Regions from separate parts of the Streptomyces sp. NPDC059166 genome, predicted to be linked through region 3. Evidence: riboswitches for the same ligand, from Rfam matches in the RefSeq annotation. Region 3 holds a riboswitch; each other region holds the start of a gene.
What was found. Region 3 has a riboswitch for thiamine pyrophosphate ahead of thiC (phosphomethylpyrimidine synthase ThiC). Riboswitches for the same ligand answer to the same signal wherever they lie in the genome.
Positions count from the first base shown of each region.

Region 1: another riboswitch for thiamine pyrophosphate. It lies ahead of ACFXOA_RS22535 (thiamine ABC transporter substrate binding subunit); the one in region 3 lies ahead of thiC (phosphomethylpyrimidine synthase ThiC).
Region 2: another riboswitch for thiamine pyrophosphate. It lies ahead of thiO (glycine oxidase ThiO); the one in region 3 lies ahead of thiC (phosphomethylpyrimidine synthase ThiC).

Region 1 covers NZ_JBHZCI010000030.1:97,604-101,969, reverse strand. The annotation lists gene ACFXOA_RS22550 (DUF6191 domain-containing protein) at 1-83, shown strand, start outside; gene ACFXOA_RS22545 (hypothetical protein) at 174-701, shown strand; gene rlmN (23S rRNA (adenine(2503)-C(2))-methyltransferase RlmN) at 854-1,960, shown strand; TPP riboswitch at 2,036-2,152, shown strand; gene ACFXOA_RS22535 (thiamine ABC transporter substrate binding subunit) at 2,224-3,315, shown strand; gene ACFXOA_RS22530 (ABC transporter permease) at 3,360-4,366, shown strand, end outside.
Region 2 covers NZ_JBHZCI010000022.1:122,410-126,775, reverse strand. The annotation lists gene ACFXOA_RS18600 (NAD(P)/FAD-dependent oxidoreductase) at 1-1,054, opposite strand, end outside; gene ACFXOA_RS18595 (hypothetical protein) at 1,260-1,601, opposite strand; TPP riboswitch at 1,653-1,765, shown strand; gene thiO (glycine oxidase ThiO) at 1,763-2,983, shown strand; gene thiS (sulfur carrier protein ThiS) at 2,980-3,210, shown strand; gene ACFXOA_RS18580 (thiazole synthase) at 3,213-4,007, shown strand; gene pknB (Stk1 family PASTA domain-containing Ser/Thr kinase) at 4,132-4,366, shown strand, end outside.
Region 3 covers NZ_JBHZCI010000001.1:245,535-249,900, reverse strand. The annotation lists gene ACFXOA_RS01150 (hypothetical protein) at 1-106, shown strand, start outside; gene thiC (phosphomethylpyrimidine synthase ThiC) at 532-2,373, opposite strand; TPP riboswitch at 2,366-2,507, opposite strand; gene ACFXOA_RS01140 (YibE/F family protein) at 2,579-3,934, shown strand; gene ACFXOA_RS01135 (SsgA family sporulation/cell division regulator) at 4,025-4,366, opposite strand, start outside.

The DNA of each region.
Region 1 (4,366 bases), on a different contig from region 3:
GGACCTCGGTGGACCTCGCGCGGGGCACCGCGGTCGTCCGGCTGCCGGTGGCAGGCCCGGGCAGGGGCCCCACCGGGCCGTGATCCGGCGCCGCCCCGGCCGATGGACGCCGCACCGCGGGGTACCAGGGGAACGACCGCGTCGTTCCGTCGACCCCGTGGAGGTGGGTGGCCGTGCGCACCCTGAAAGCCCTGCTCGACCGCAGTCTGACCGCCCAGGCGATCGTGATCTTCGTCGTGGGTGTCGCAGTGCACGCCCTGTTACGCCGTGACGGGAACATCGTCTGGTGGGTGGTCCAGAGCGCCCTGCTCACCGCCGTGGTCATCGCGATCATCGCGGTGCAGCGCCGCAGGACCAGCCGCGCCGCCGGCGCGGACCCGCGCGGGATCGCCGAGCTCAACCGGAAGATCCGGCACCGTGAGCTGCCCCGGGACCCGCAGGAGCGGGCGACCATGCGACGGCTGGTCGACGAACAGCTGGGCAAGATGGAACGCGGAGGCCGCTGGCTGCCGTACTGGCTGGGCTGCATGGGCCTGATCGCAGTGGGTCTGCTGGTCCTTGGAACAGCCACCGGGTCCGTCGTCTTCCCGCTGCTCTTCGCCGCGGGCACGGCCGCCTTCTGCTACTGGCTGATGTGGATGCGCGGGCGGGCCATGGAATCGCACCGCCACATGCGCGCCGCCCTGGACGAGCAGGGCTGACGGCGGCGGATCCCCACAGTGCGATCGGTCACGGCCGGGCCGTGCCCGGGCCGTGCAGGGGCCGTACGCGTCGCTCGTACGATCCTCCCTCCTTCTTGTCCGGCCCTCTGCGGCCCGGGGCACCACGGCGCGTCTGCCACACTGGAAGAACCATGCCTAAGCCCGGAGAACTCACTTTCGTCGCGCCCCGCGGAGCCAAGCGGCCGCCGCGGCACCTCGCCGACCTCACGCCCGACGAGCGCAAGGAAGCGGTCGCCGCGACCGGCGAGAAGGGCTTCCGTGCCCAGCAGCTGTCGCAGCACTACTTCACGCGGTACACGGCCGACCCGGCCGAGTGGACCAACATCCCGGCCGCCTCGCGGGAGAAGCTCGCCGAGGCGATGTTCCCCGATCTGATGTCGGTCGTGCGCCACATCAGCTGCGACGACGACACCACCCGCAAGACGCTGTGGAAGCTCCACGACGGCACGCTCGTGGAGTCGGTCCTGATGCGGTATCCCGACCGGGTGACCATGTGCATCTCCTCGCAGGCCGGCTGCGGGATGAACTGCCCGTTCTGCGCGACCGGGCAGGCGGGCCTCGACCGCAACCTCTCGACCGCCGAGATCGTGCACCAGATCGTGGACGGCATGCGGGCCCTGCGCGACGGTGAGGTCGCGGGCGGCCCGGCACGGCTTTCCAACATCGTGTTCATGGGCATGGGCGAGCCGCTGGCCAACTACAACCGCGTGGTCGGGGCGATCCGCCGGCTGACCGACCCGGAGCCGGACGGCCTCGGGCTGTCGCAGCGGGGCATCACCGTGTCCACGGTGGGACTGGTCCCGGCGATGCTGCGCTTCGCCGACGAGGGCTTCAAGTGCCGCCTCGCCGTGTCGCTGCACGCGCCGGACGACGAGCTGCGGGACACCCTCGTCCCGGTGAACACCCGCTGGAAGGTCCGCGAGGTCCTGGACGCGGCGTGGGAGTACGCCGAGAAGTCGGGTCGCCGCATCTCCATCGAGTACGCGCTGATCCGCGACATCAACGACCAGGCGTGGCGCGGTGACCGGCTGGGCCGGCTGCTCAAGGGCAAGCGGGTGCACGTCAACCTGATCCCGCTGAACCCCACCCCGGGCTCCAAGTGGACCGCTTCGCGGCCCGAGGACGAGAAGGCGTTCGTCGAGGCGATCGCCGCCCACGGTGTGCCGGTCACCGTTCGCGACACCCGTGGTCAGGAGATCGACGGCGCCTGCGGGCAGCTCGCCGCGTCCGAGCGCTGAGGCCTCCCGGCCAGGGCGGCATCCGGCCGGACCGTCGTGATCCGGCCGGTGTAGCCTGGCGCCGTCATCAACTTCATATTCCGACAGGGGAGCGCCACAGCGCTGAGAGTGCGGCACCGAGGACAGGTCGGCCGCAGACCCTCTGAACCTCGCCCAGGTCATTCCGGGTAGGAAGTTCGGACCTTACTCAAGCTGTTGCGCCCTGCCCGCTCACCGAGCGGGCAGGGCCGCGTCTCTTCCTGGTCACCTCCAGGAGGAATCACATGAACACCACCAGGTACGCGGCGACGGCCGTGGCCGCCACGCTGGCCGTGAGCGTGCTCGCGGGATGCGGCGGCTCCGACGACAGCACGTCCGGGGGCACCGGGGCCGGTTCGAAGACCGTCACGCTGGTGAGCCACGACTCCTTCAACGCCTCGGACTCCGTCCTGAAGGCGTTCACGAAGGAGACCGGCTACAAGGTCAAGGTACTCAAGAGCGGTGACGCGGGAGCCGCGCTCAACCAGGAGATCCTGACCAAGGGATCCCCCCGGGGCGACGTCTTCTTCGGCGTGGACAACACCCTGCTCTCCCGCGCCCTCGACAACGGCCTGTTCACGCCCTACGAGGCCAAGGGCCTGGACCGCGTCGAGACCGGCACGCAGCTCGACGCCGGACAGCACCGGGTCACGCCCGTCGACACCGGCGACATCTGCGTGAACTACGACAGGAAGTACTTCGCCGACAGGAAGCTCGACCCGCCGAAGTCCTTCGACGACCTGCTGAAGCCCGCGTACAAGGACCTCCTCGTCACCGAGAACGCCGCGACGTCCTCTCCCGGACTCGGCTTCCTCCTCGGCACCGTCGCCACCTACGGCGAGACCGGCTACCAGGACTACTGGAAGAAGCTGAAGGCCAACGGGGTCAAGACCGTCGACGGCTGGGAGCAGGCGTACAACGAGGAGTTCTCCGGTTCCGCCGGCGGGAAGAAGGCCAGGGCGGACCGCCCGCTCGTCGTCTCCTACGCCTCCAGCCCGCCCGTCGAGGTGCTGTACGCGGACCCGCGGCCCACCGAGGCCCCGACAGGCGTCGCCACCGGAACGTGCTTCCGGCAGACCGAGTTCGCCGGCCTGCTCGACGGGGCGCGGAACGAGGCGGGCGGCAAGGCGCTGCTGGACTTCCTGATCAGCAAGAAGTTCCAGGAGGACATGCCGCTCAACATGTTCGTGAACCCGGTGGTGAAGGACGCGGAACTGCCCGAGCTCTTCACGAAGTTCGGGACCGCCGTCGACAAGCCGGCGACGGTGGACCCGGAGAAGATCGCCAAGAACCGTGAGCAGTGGGTCCAGTCGTGGTCCTCGCTCGTCGTGAAGTAGCCGCGCGGCCCTCATGGCGGGGGACCGCCGTGAGGTGCGCCCTGATGGCCGTGCCCGTGCTGTTCTTCGCCCTGTTCTTCGCCTACCCGGTCGCCGCGATCGTCGGCCGGGGGCTGAAGGCACAGGGCGAGTGGCAGTTCGGCCGCGTCGGCCAGGTGCTCGGTCGGCCCGACATCCTGGACGTCCTCTGGTTCACCACCTGGCAGGCCGTCGCCTCCACCGTGCTCACCCTGCTGATCGCCCTGCCCGGCGCCTACGTCTTCGCCCGCCTGCGGTTCCCCGGCAAACAGCTGCTGCGGGCCGTGGTGACCGTGCCGTTCGTGCTGCCCACGGTGGTGGTGGGCACGGCGTTCCTGGCGCTGCTGGGGCGGGGCGGCTTCCTCGACGAACTGTGGGGCGTCCGGCTCGACACCACGGTGTGGGCGATCCTGCTCGCCCACGTGTTCTTCAACTACGCGGTCGTCGTACGGACCGTCGGCGGACTCTGGTCGCAGCTGGACCCGCGCCAGGAGGAGGCCGCCCGGGTGCTCGGGGCGGGCCGGTTCGCCGCCTGGCGGCAGGTGACCCTGCCCGCGCTCGTCCCTGCCGTGGCCGCCGCCGCGCTCATGGTCTTCCTCTTCACCTTCACCTCCTTCGGCGTCGTCCAGATCCTCGGCGGCCCGGCCTACTCCACCCTGGAGGTGGAGATCTACCGGCAGACCGCGCAGCTGCTGGACCTGCCGACCGCCGCCGTGCTCACCCTGGTGCAGTTCGCCGCGGTCGGCGGGATCCTCGCCCTGCACGCCTGGACCGTACGCCGCAGGGAGACCGCCCTCGGACTGGTCGACCCCGCGCAGACCGCGAGCCCGCCCCGCGGACCCGGCCAGCGCCTGCTGCTCGGCGGCGTCCTGCTGACGGTGCTCCTTCTCGTCCTGCTGCCGCTCGGCGTGCTGGTGGAGCGCTCCTTCGACACCTCCGGTGGCTACGGCCTCGCCTTCTACCGGGCGCTGCAGTCCGCCGACGCCAACGGCTCCACCTTCCTGGTTCCGCCGCTCGACGCCATCGGCAACTC
Region 2 (4,366 bases), on a different contig from region 3:
GTTCGCCCCGCCACAGCAGTGTGTCGGCGGCGGCGTGGTGACCGGCGTACTGCACGAACCGCCCGAACTGCTCGGACCAGAAGTACGGCACCGGGTCGTACGTCCTGGCCGCGCCGTCCGCCAGCGCGGCGGCGACCGTCCCGGGCCCCTGCAGGGCGTTGTCCCAGTGGTGGACCAGCAGCCGCTCGCCGTAGCGGGCCGAGGGGAACGAGGCGCAGTCGCCCACCGCGTAGACGTCGGGGAGCGAGGCGCGCAGGGACTTGTCGGCGGTGACCGAGCCGTCGGCGCCGAGCGCGATGCCCGAACCCGCGAGCCATCCGGTGGCGGGCCGGGCACCGATGCCCACGACCACCGCTCCGGCCGGCACGGCCCGGCCGTCGGCGAGGTGGACGGCACCCTGTTCGACCCGTGCGACCCGGGCCCCGGTGAGGAGTACGGCCCCGCTCTCGGCGTACCAGGCGGCCATCGGGGCGGCCACCTCGGCGGGCATCGTGCCGGCGAGGGGACGGTCGGCGGCCTCGACCACCGTCACCGCGCAGCCGGCGGCCCTGGCGGCCGTGGTGAACTCGGCGCCGATCCAGCCCGCTCCCACGACGACGATGTCGTGCTGCCGTTCCAGCACGGGGCGCAGCCGGGCCGCGTCGTCGACGGTGCGCAGCAGATGGACCCCTGGCACGCCCTCGGAACCGGGGAGCGCGATGGGCTCGGCCCCGGTGGCGAGGACGAGCGCGTCGTAGCCGACGGGGCCCTGGAGGGTGTCCAGTTCGTGCGCGTCGGCCCGCAGGCCCGTCACGTCGAGTCCGAGGCGCAGGGTGACGTCCAGGGCCTCGAAGTCGACGTCGAAGGCGGAGTCCTCGGCCTTGCCGAGCAGGACCGCCTTGGAGAGGGGCGGTCTGTCGTAGGGCTGGTGCGGCTCGGCGCCGATCAGGGTGACCGGGCCCGCGAATCCCTTTTCGCGCAAGGCGACGGCCGTCTGCACACCGGCCATGCCGGCGCCCACGATCACCACTCCGCGCGGCCCGTCCACCGCCGTTCCCTCTGTCTGCTGGCTCACCTGTCCACCCTAGGGCGTGTTTCGAAAGTAGCGCCGTCCGCCCGGAGGGCGGGCTCGGCGGCGTCTGGTGCGTGCGATCGCAAGGCGGAGGGTCGCCCCGATACCGGATGTATCGGGGTGATCCCGACAACGCAGCGAGCGTGCGTGCCAGGCGTCGCCGAGCAGGTGGGACTTTCGAAACACGCCCTAGTCATGTGGCGTTCCGTCAGTCGGTGAGTTCCTCGACAACGCTGGTCCCGCTCCCGTCCTGCGACTCCCACTCCCATGTCTCGTCCAGGCGGACCCGTCCGTCGGGGAGATCGGTGACGGCGGAGACGCAGTGCCCGCTCGACGTGGTGCCGTCCCGCTTCAGCTGAACGTAACGGAAGTCGAGACGGTCCGCCTCCCTCGTCCCGACGAGGTGGCCGCGGACCACGTCGCCGCCCGCGTACTCGGCCCAGATCCGGCCGTCCTCCTCGTGGTACGTGAAGCGGGTACGGGTGCCGACCTGCCCCGGGGCCTGGTCGGCGACCGGTGCGAGGACGAGTCCGTCGAGTGAACGGGCCATGGGTACGGCTCCCTTACGGGCGGGAACGGGCGGGGTCTAGGCTGGCCACCGTAAGACACTCGCGGGAGTCCGGGCGCACCGGGCTGAGAGGGAGGCTGGCCGGCCTCCGACCGTACGAACCTGATCCGGGTCATGCCGGCGAAGGGAGGGGCTGGACGCCCATGCGCATCTCCGCGGACACCTCCGACGTCCTGGTCGTGGGGGGCGGCATCATCGGTCTGGTCACCGCGTGGCGGTCCGCCCAGCGCGGTCTGAGCACGACCGTGGCCGATCCGGATCCGGGCGGCGGGGCCGCCATGGTCGCGGCCGGGATGCTCGCCGCCGTGACCGAACTCCATTACGGCGAGCAGATGCTGCTCGGCCTCAACCTGGCGTCGGCGGAGCGCTATCCGGCGTTCGTGGCCGAGCTGGAGGAGGCGAGCGGCCAGGGCACCGGGTTCCGCGCCTGCGGGACCCTGGCCGTCGCACTGGACTCGGACGACCGGGCGCACCTGCGCGAACTGCACGCGCTGCAGCTGCGTTCGGGGCTGGAGTCCGAGTGGCTCTCCGGCCGGGAGTGCCGCCGTCTGGAGCCGATGCTCGCCCCCGGTGTGCGCGGCGGGCTGCGGGTCGACGGCGACCACCAGGTGGACCCCCGGCGGCTGGCCTCGGCGCTGGTCACGGCGTGCGAGCGGGCGGGGGTGGTCTTCCGCCGCGCCTGGGTGGAGCGGCTCTCCGTCGTGGGCGGCCGCGCGACCGGGGCCGTGCTGCGCGACGGGACGGAGCTGGCCGCCGGGCAGGTGGTGCTCGCCGGGGGGAGCCTCAGCGGACGTCTGGGCGGAGTACCCGAAGCGCTCCTGCCGCCGGTGCGCCCGGTGAAGGGCCAGGTGCTCCGGCTGAGGGTGCCGCCCGCCTACGCGCCCTTCCTGAGCAGGACGGTACGGGCCGTCGTGCGCGGGAGCCAGGTCTATCTGGTGCCGCGCGCCGACGGCGAGCTGGTGGTCGGCGCCACCACCGAGGAGATGGGCTGGGACACCACCGTCACCGCGGGCGGTGTCTACGAGCTGCTGCGCGACGCCCACGAGCTGGTGCCCGGGATCACCGAGCTGCCGCTGACCGAGACCCGTGCGGGCCTGCGGCCCTCCTCGCCGGACAACGCCCCTCTGCTGGGCCCCACGGCCCTCCCGGGGCTGCACCTGGCCACCGGCCACCACCGCAACGGGGTGCTCCTCACCCCGGTCACGGGCGATGTGATGGCCGAGGTGCTGACCACCGGCGAGCCGCCCGAGGTGGGCCGCCCGTTCGCACCGTCCCGCTTCGCCCCGGCCGCCGCCGCTCAGGAGCCCTCGCCGTCCTCGTCCCCCGCAGTCACCGCCCCCGCCCCGCAGGAGCAGCACGCATGACAGAGCCCGCGTCCTCAGCCGCCCTCGTACAGGTCTCCGTCAACGGGGACCGGCGTACCCTCCCGGCCGGAACCGCGCTGGACACCCTCGTCTCCTCGTTGACGTCGGCCCCCTCGGGGGTCGCCGCAGCGGTCAACGAGGCCGTCGTGCCTCGCGGCCGCTGGTCCTCGACCGCGCTCGCCGACGGCGACCGTGTCGAGGTCCTCACCGCGGTGCAGGGAGGCTGACGGTGTCCGACGATCTCTTCACCCTGGGTTCCACGACGTTCTCGTCCCGGCTGATCATGGGGACCGGCGGGGCGCCCAGCCTCGACGTGCTGGAACGCTCGCTGATCGCCTCGGGTACCGAGCTGACCACCGTGGCGATGCGCCGCCTGGACCCGACCGTGCGGGGCTCGGTGCTCTCCGTGCTGGAGCGCCTCTCCGTCCGGGTCCTCCCGAACACCGCGGGGTGCTTCACCGCCGGCGAAGCGGTGCTGACGGCCCGGCTGGCGCGTGAGGCGCTGGGGACGGACTGGATCAAGCTGGAGGTGGTGGCGGACGAGCGGACGCTGCTGCCCGATCCGGTCGAGCTGCTGGACGCCGCGGAGATCCTGGTCGACGACGGCTTCACGGTCCTGCCGTACACCAGCGACGACCCGGTCCTGGCGCGCAAGCTGCAGGGCGTGGGGTGTGCCGCGATCATGCCGCTGGGCTCCCCCATCGGTTCCGGGCTGGGCATCCGCAACCCGCACAACTTCCAGCTGATCACCGAGCGGGCCGAGGTCCCGGTGATCCTGGACGCGGGCGCGGGGACCGCGTCGGACGCGGCGCTGGCCATGGAGCTGGGCTGCTCCGCCGTGATGCTCGCCTCAGCGGTGACCCGGGCCCAGGAGCCGGAACTGATGGCGGCGGCCATGCGCCACGCGGTGGACGCCGGACGGCTCGCGTACCGGGCGGGGCGGATCCCGCGCCGCCACTTCGCGGAGGCGTCGTCGCCCGCCGAGGGCCGCGCTGTGCTGGATCCCGAACGACCGGCGTTCTGATCCGGCCGGAAGCAGTCCTTCCCGGTCACAGCACGTGCATACCTCTGTCACGGCTCGGCACCGGACGGCCCCCGGGCCGTCCGGTGCCCGCCGGCCTGTCCGTGGCAGCTCGTAGACTCGCTCCGTGGACACGACCCTCCAGGACCCCCTCGTCGGGCAGCTGCTCGACGGCCGCTACCGCATCGACGCGCGCATCGCCGTCGGTGGGATGGCCACGGTCTACCGGGCCGTGGACACCCGGCTCGACCGTGTGCTCGCCCTCAAGGTGATGCACCCCGCGCTGGCCACGGACGCGGCGTTCGTCGAGCGCTTCATCCGCGAGGCCAAGTCCGTCGCCCGCCTCGCCCATCCCAATGTGG
Region 3 (4,366 bases):
CTTCTCCGGGCCGGAGGACGGCCCCGCGGCCGGCCCCCGCCCCACCTTCACCAGCCCTGACTTCACCAGCCCCGACTTCGGCGGTCCCGAGCACCAGCCGGACTGACGGGGACGATGCCCGCGCTGCGGCAGGAGGCCGCGAACCCGCCGGGCCTGCCGGAGGCCGCGCGTCCAGGACGGCCCGGAGGGGCCCCGAACGCCCCGGCCGTTCGCCCCTGTTGGTCCGCGCACACGGCGAACGGGCAGCGGCAGCGGACGACCTGCGGCGGACGACCGCTCGCGACGGTCCGAAGGGGCGAACCCCTCCGCCCGGGACCCGTCCCCCGTGCGGCGGCCCCGGCAGCCGCATCCGTACCCCGGCCGAGGCCGTGGGAACGGATGGGGCCCAGCCGGTACGGCCGCCGCCCGGCACCGAGCGGACGCCCTGGGCGGGCCCGCCGCCGGGCAGCCGCCCGAAGCCGGGGCTGCCCGGCGCCCGGGCGGCCGGGCGGCATACGGCTCCGGCTCGGTCCTGCTCGGCTCTACCCGGCTCTACTCGGCCAGAGGCAGATACACACGGTTTCCCGCGGCCGCGAACTCCTTCGACTTCTCCAACATCCCCGCCTCGATCTCCTCAGCCGTCGAACCCGTGTCACCACCGAACTGCTCCGAGATGCTCCTGCTGATCTTCATCGAGCAGAACTTCGGCCCGCACATGGAGCAGAAGTGCGCCGTCTTGGCCGGCTCGGCGGGCAGGGTCTCGTCGTGGAACTCCCGGGCGGTGTCCGGGTCGAGAGCCAGGTTGAACTGGTCCTCCCAGCGGAACTCGAACCGGGCGTCGGAAAGGGCGTCGTCCCACTCCTGCGCCCCTGGGTGCCCCTTGGCGAGGTCGGCCGCGTGAGCGGCGATCTTGTACGTGATGACACCCGTCTTCACGTCGTCGCGGTTCGGGAGCCCCAGGTGCTCCTTCGGCGTGACGTAACAGAGCATCGCCGTGCCCCACCAGGCGATCATCGCCGCGCCGATCCCGGAGGTGATGTGGTCGTACGCGGGAGCCACATCGGTGGTCAGCGGGCCCAGCGTGTAGAAGGGCGCCTCCTCGCAGATCTCCTGCTGGAGGTCGATGTTCTCCTTGATCTTGTGCATCGGGACGTGTCCCGGACCCTCGATCATCGTCTGGACGCCGAACCGCTTGGCCACGGAGTTGAGTTCGCCGAGCGTGCGGAGTTCGGCGAACTGCGCCTCGTCGTTGGCGTCCGCGATCGAGCCGGGGCGCAGCCCGTCACCGAGCGAGTACGTCACGTCGTAGGCGGCGAGGATCTCGCACAGTTCCTCGAAGTGCTCGTAGAGGAACGACTCCTTGTGATGCGCCAGGCACCAGGCCGCCATGATGGAACCGCCCCGGGAGACGATGCCGGTCTTCCGGCGGGCCGTGAGCGGGACGTACGGCAGCCTCACCCCGGCGTGCACGGTCATGTAGTCGACGCCCTGCTCGGCCTGTTCGACGACCGTGTCCTTGTAGATCTCCCAGGTCAGCTCCTCGGCCCGGCCGTCCACCTTCTCGAGGGCCTGGTAGAGGGGGACGGTCCCGATCGGCACGGGCGAGTTGCGCAGCACCCATTCACGGGTGGTGTGGATGTTCCGCCCGGTGGACAGGTCCATGACCGTGTCCGCGCCCCACTTGGTCGCCCAGGTCATCTTGTCCACCTCCTCCTCGATGGACGAGGTGACCGCGGAGTTCCCGATGTTGGCGTTGACCTTCACCAGGAACCGCTTCCCGATGATCATCGGCTCGATCTCGGGATGGTTGACGTTGGCCGGCAGCACGGCCCGCCCCGCGGCGATCTCCTCGCGCACGACCTCGGGTGCGACGTTCTCCCGGATCGCGACGTATTCCATCTCCGGGGTGATCTCCCCCCGGCGCGCGTAGGCGAGTTGGGTGACCGGGCGGCCGTCGCGGCTCCTGCGCGGCAGCCGGGGACGTCCGGGGAAGACCGCGTCGAGGTTGCGCAGACCGCCGCGGGGCGACGTGTGCCGGACTCCGTCGTCCTCGGGACGCGCCGGCCGGCCGGCGTACTCCTCGGTGTCCCCGCGGGAGATGATCCAGTTCTCCCGGAGCGGGGCGAGCCCGCGGCGTACGTCGGTGTCGATGGTGGGGTCGGTGTACGGGCCGGACGTGTCGTACAGGGTCACGTCCTTCCCGTTGGTGAGATGCACCTGACGGACCGGCACACGGAGGTCCGGGCGCGAGCCCTGGACGTACCCCTTGTGCCAGCCGATGGACTTACCGGCCCCGTCGTTCCCGGTGTCCACGGAGTCGGGCATGCTCTCCGTGGCCCCCTTGAGCGATGCGTTCCGCTTCGAGGCAGGCGTGCGTGCGTCCGCTGTGGTCATGAGACCTACTCCCTACGCCGGCATTACCCGGTAACAGGTTCGGCGGTCGGCGCAGCTTTCCCGTAGACCCCTCAGGGAGATACGAAGGTCAGCGCCCTCTCAGCCCGGTGCTCCGAGCTCCCGCGTGTACAGATGTGGCTCCACGCTAACCCCCGTCGTGGCGTGCTGGCCAGAGGGCCTACCCACTCCTTGGGATGATCGGTGGGTGACCTCCCCCGGAACCACCCCCGAGCCGCACGGCCACGCATCAGGCAGCACACAGAGCCACGCGCACGTCCATTCCCACAGTCACGGCCCGGCCGCGCCCGTGTCCAAACACCTGCGCAAGATCATCGCCGCCGTACTGATCCCCTTCGCCGCGGCGGTCCTGGTCGGGCTGGTGGTGTTCTGGCCGGGAGGCGCACCTCCGCACGAGCGCACGGGCGTCGGCTTCGACCGGCAGACCCAGGACGGCCGGGTGACGAAGGTCGTCCAGGTGGACTGTGCCGACGTCAACGCCTCACAGGTTCCGCCCACCGGTGACACCTCCACCCCGTCCGGGAGGGAGGCGGTCAACGGGCAGAAGGGGCAGTGCAAGAAGGCCACGGTCGAGGTGACGTCCGGCGAGGACAAGGGCCGTACGTTCGTCGAGGTCGTCCAGCCCGATGCCCCACGCCAGCTCCACGAGGGACAGGGCGTGGTGGTCGCCTACGCGCCCGACGCGCCGAGTGACCTGCAGTATTCGGTGACCGACGTGGACCGTACGTTCCCGATGGCGCTGCTCGCCGGGATCTTCGCGGTCTCCGTGGTGGTGGTCGGCAGGATGCGCGGGCTCATGGCGCTGATCGCGCTCGCCGTCTCGTTCGGCGTGCTGACCCTCTTCATCCTGCCGGCGATCCTCCAGGGCTCGAATCCGCTGGTCGTGGCCGTGATCGGATCGAGCGCCATCATGCTCATCGCCCTCTACACCTGCCATGGGCTGACGGCCCGTACCTCCGTGGCCGTGGTCGGGACGCTCATCTCACTGCTGCTGATCGGTCTGCTGGGCTCCCTGTTCATCGGCTGGGCGAGCCTTACCGGCAACACCGACGACAACACCGGCCTGATCCACGGGCTCTACCCGGAGATCGACATGAGCGGCCTTCTCCTGGCCGGCGTGATCATCGGATCGCTCGGTGTCCTGGACGATGTCACCGTCACCCAGACCTCCGCCGTCTGGGAACTCCACCAGGCCGATCCGACGATGGGCGCCCGGCGGCTCTACCGCGCGGCCATCCGGATCGGCCGCGACCACATCGCCTCGGTCGTGAACACACTCGTGCTCGCCTACGCGGGCGCGGCTCTCCCCCTGCTGCTGCTCTTCTCGATCGCGCAGAGCAGCGTGGGCACGGTCGCCAACAGCGAACTCGTCGCCGAGGAGATCGTCCGGACCCTGGTCGGATCGATCGGGCTGGTCGCCTCGGTACCGGTGACGACGGCGCTCGCGGCCCTGGTGGTCTCCGCGGACCGCACGGGGACCGGCGCGGAAGCCGGAGCTCCCGCGCCCGCGCGGACCGGGAGGGGGCGACGGCGCAAGACATGACGCGGGGCAGCACACACATGCCCATGAGCCGGGACACGGAGATCTGGTGCATCGGTCGGCGGTGTTCCGTGCCCGGCCGGTCCCTCGCCGTCAGCCGGCGTTCTGCTCCTTGGCGAGGATGCGGCCCAGCGCCTCCTCCAGACTGCCGTCGAAGTCACCCAGCGTGTGCTCCTGCCCCAGTGGCACCAGCTTGTCCGTCCGGTCGAGGAAGGCCACGAGTGGTGCCGTTCCGGCCCTGAACAGTGCGCGGTCCGCACCGACCTGAAGGCGGATGTGTACATCGGAAAGCCCTTCGGGCTCGGTCGGGCCGATGTGCACATCACCGTCACCACTGGGGCTGTTGAGACCGTCGAGCAGCAGCTCGCGGCCGAATGCCCAGGTGACGGGGGCGTCACCGGGCAGGTGGAAGGTCATCCGGATCGCATACGGATC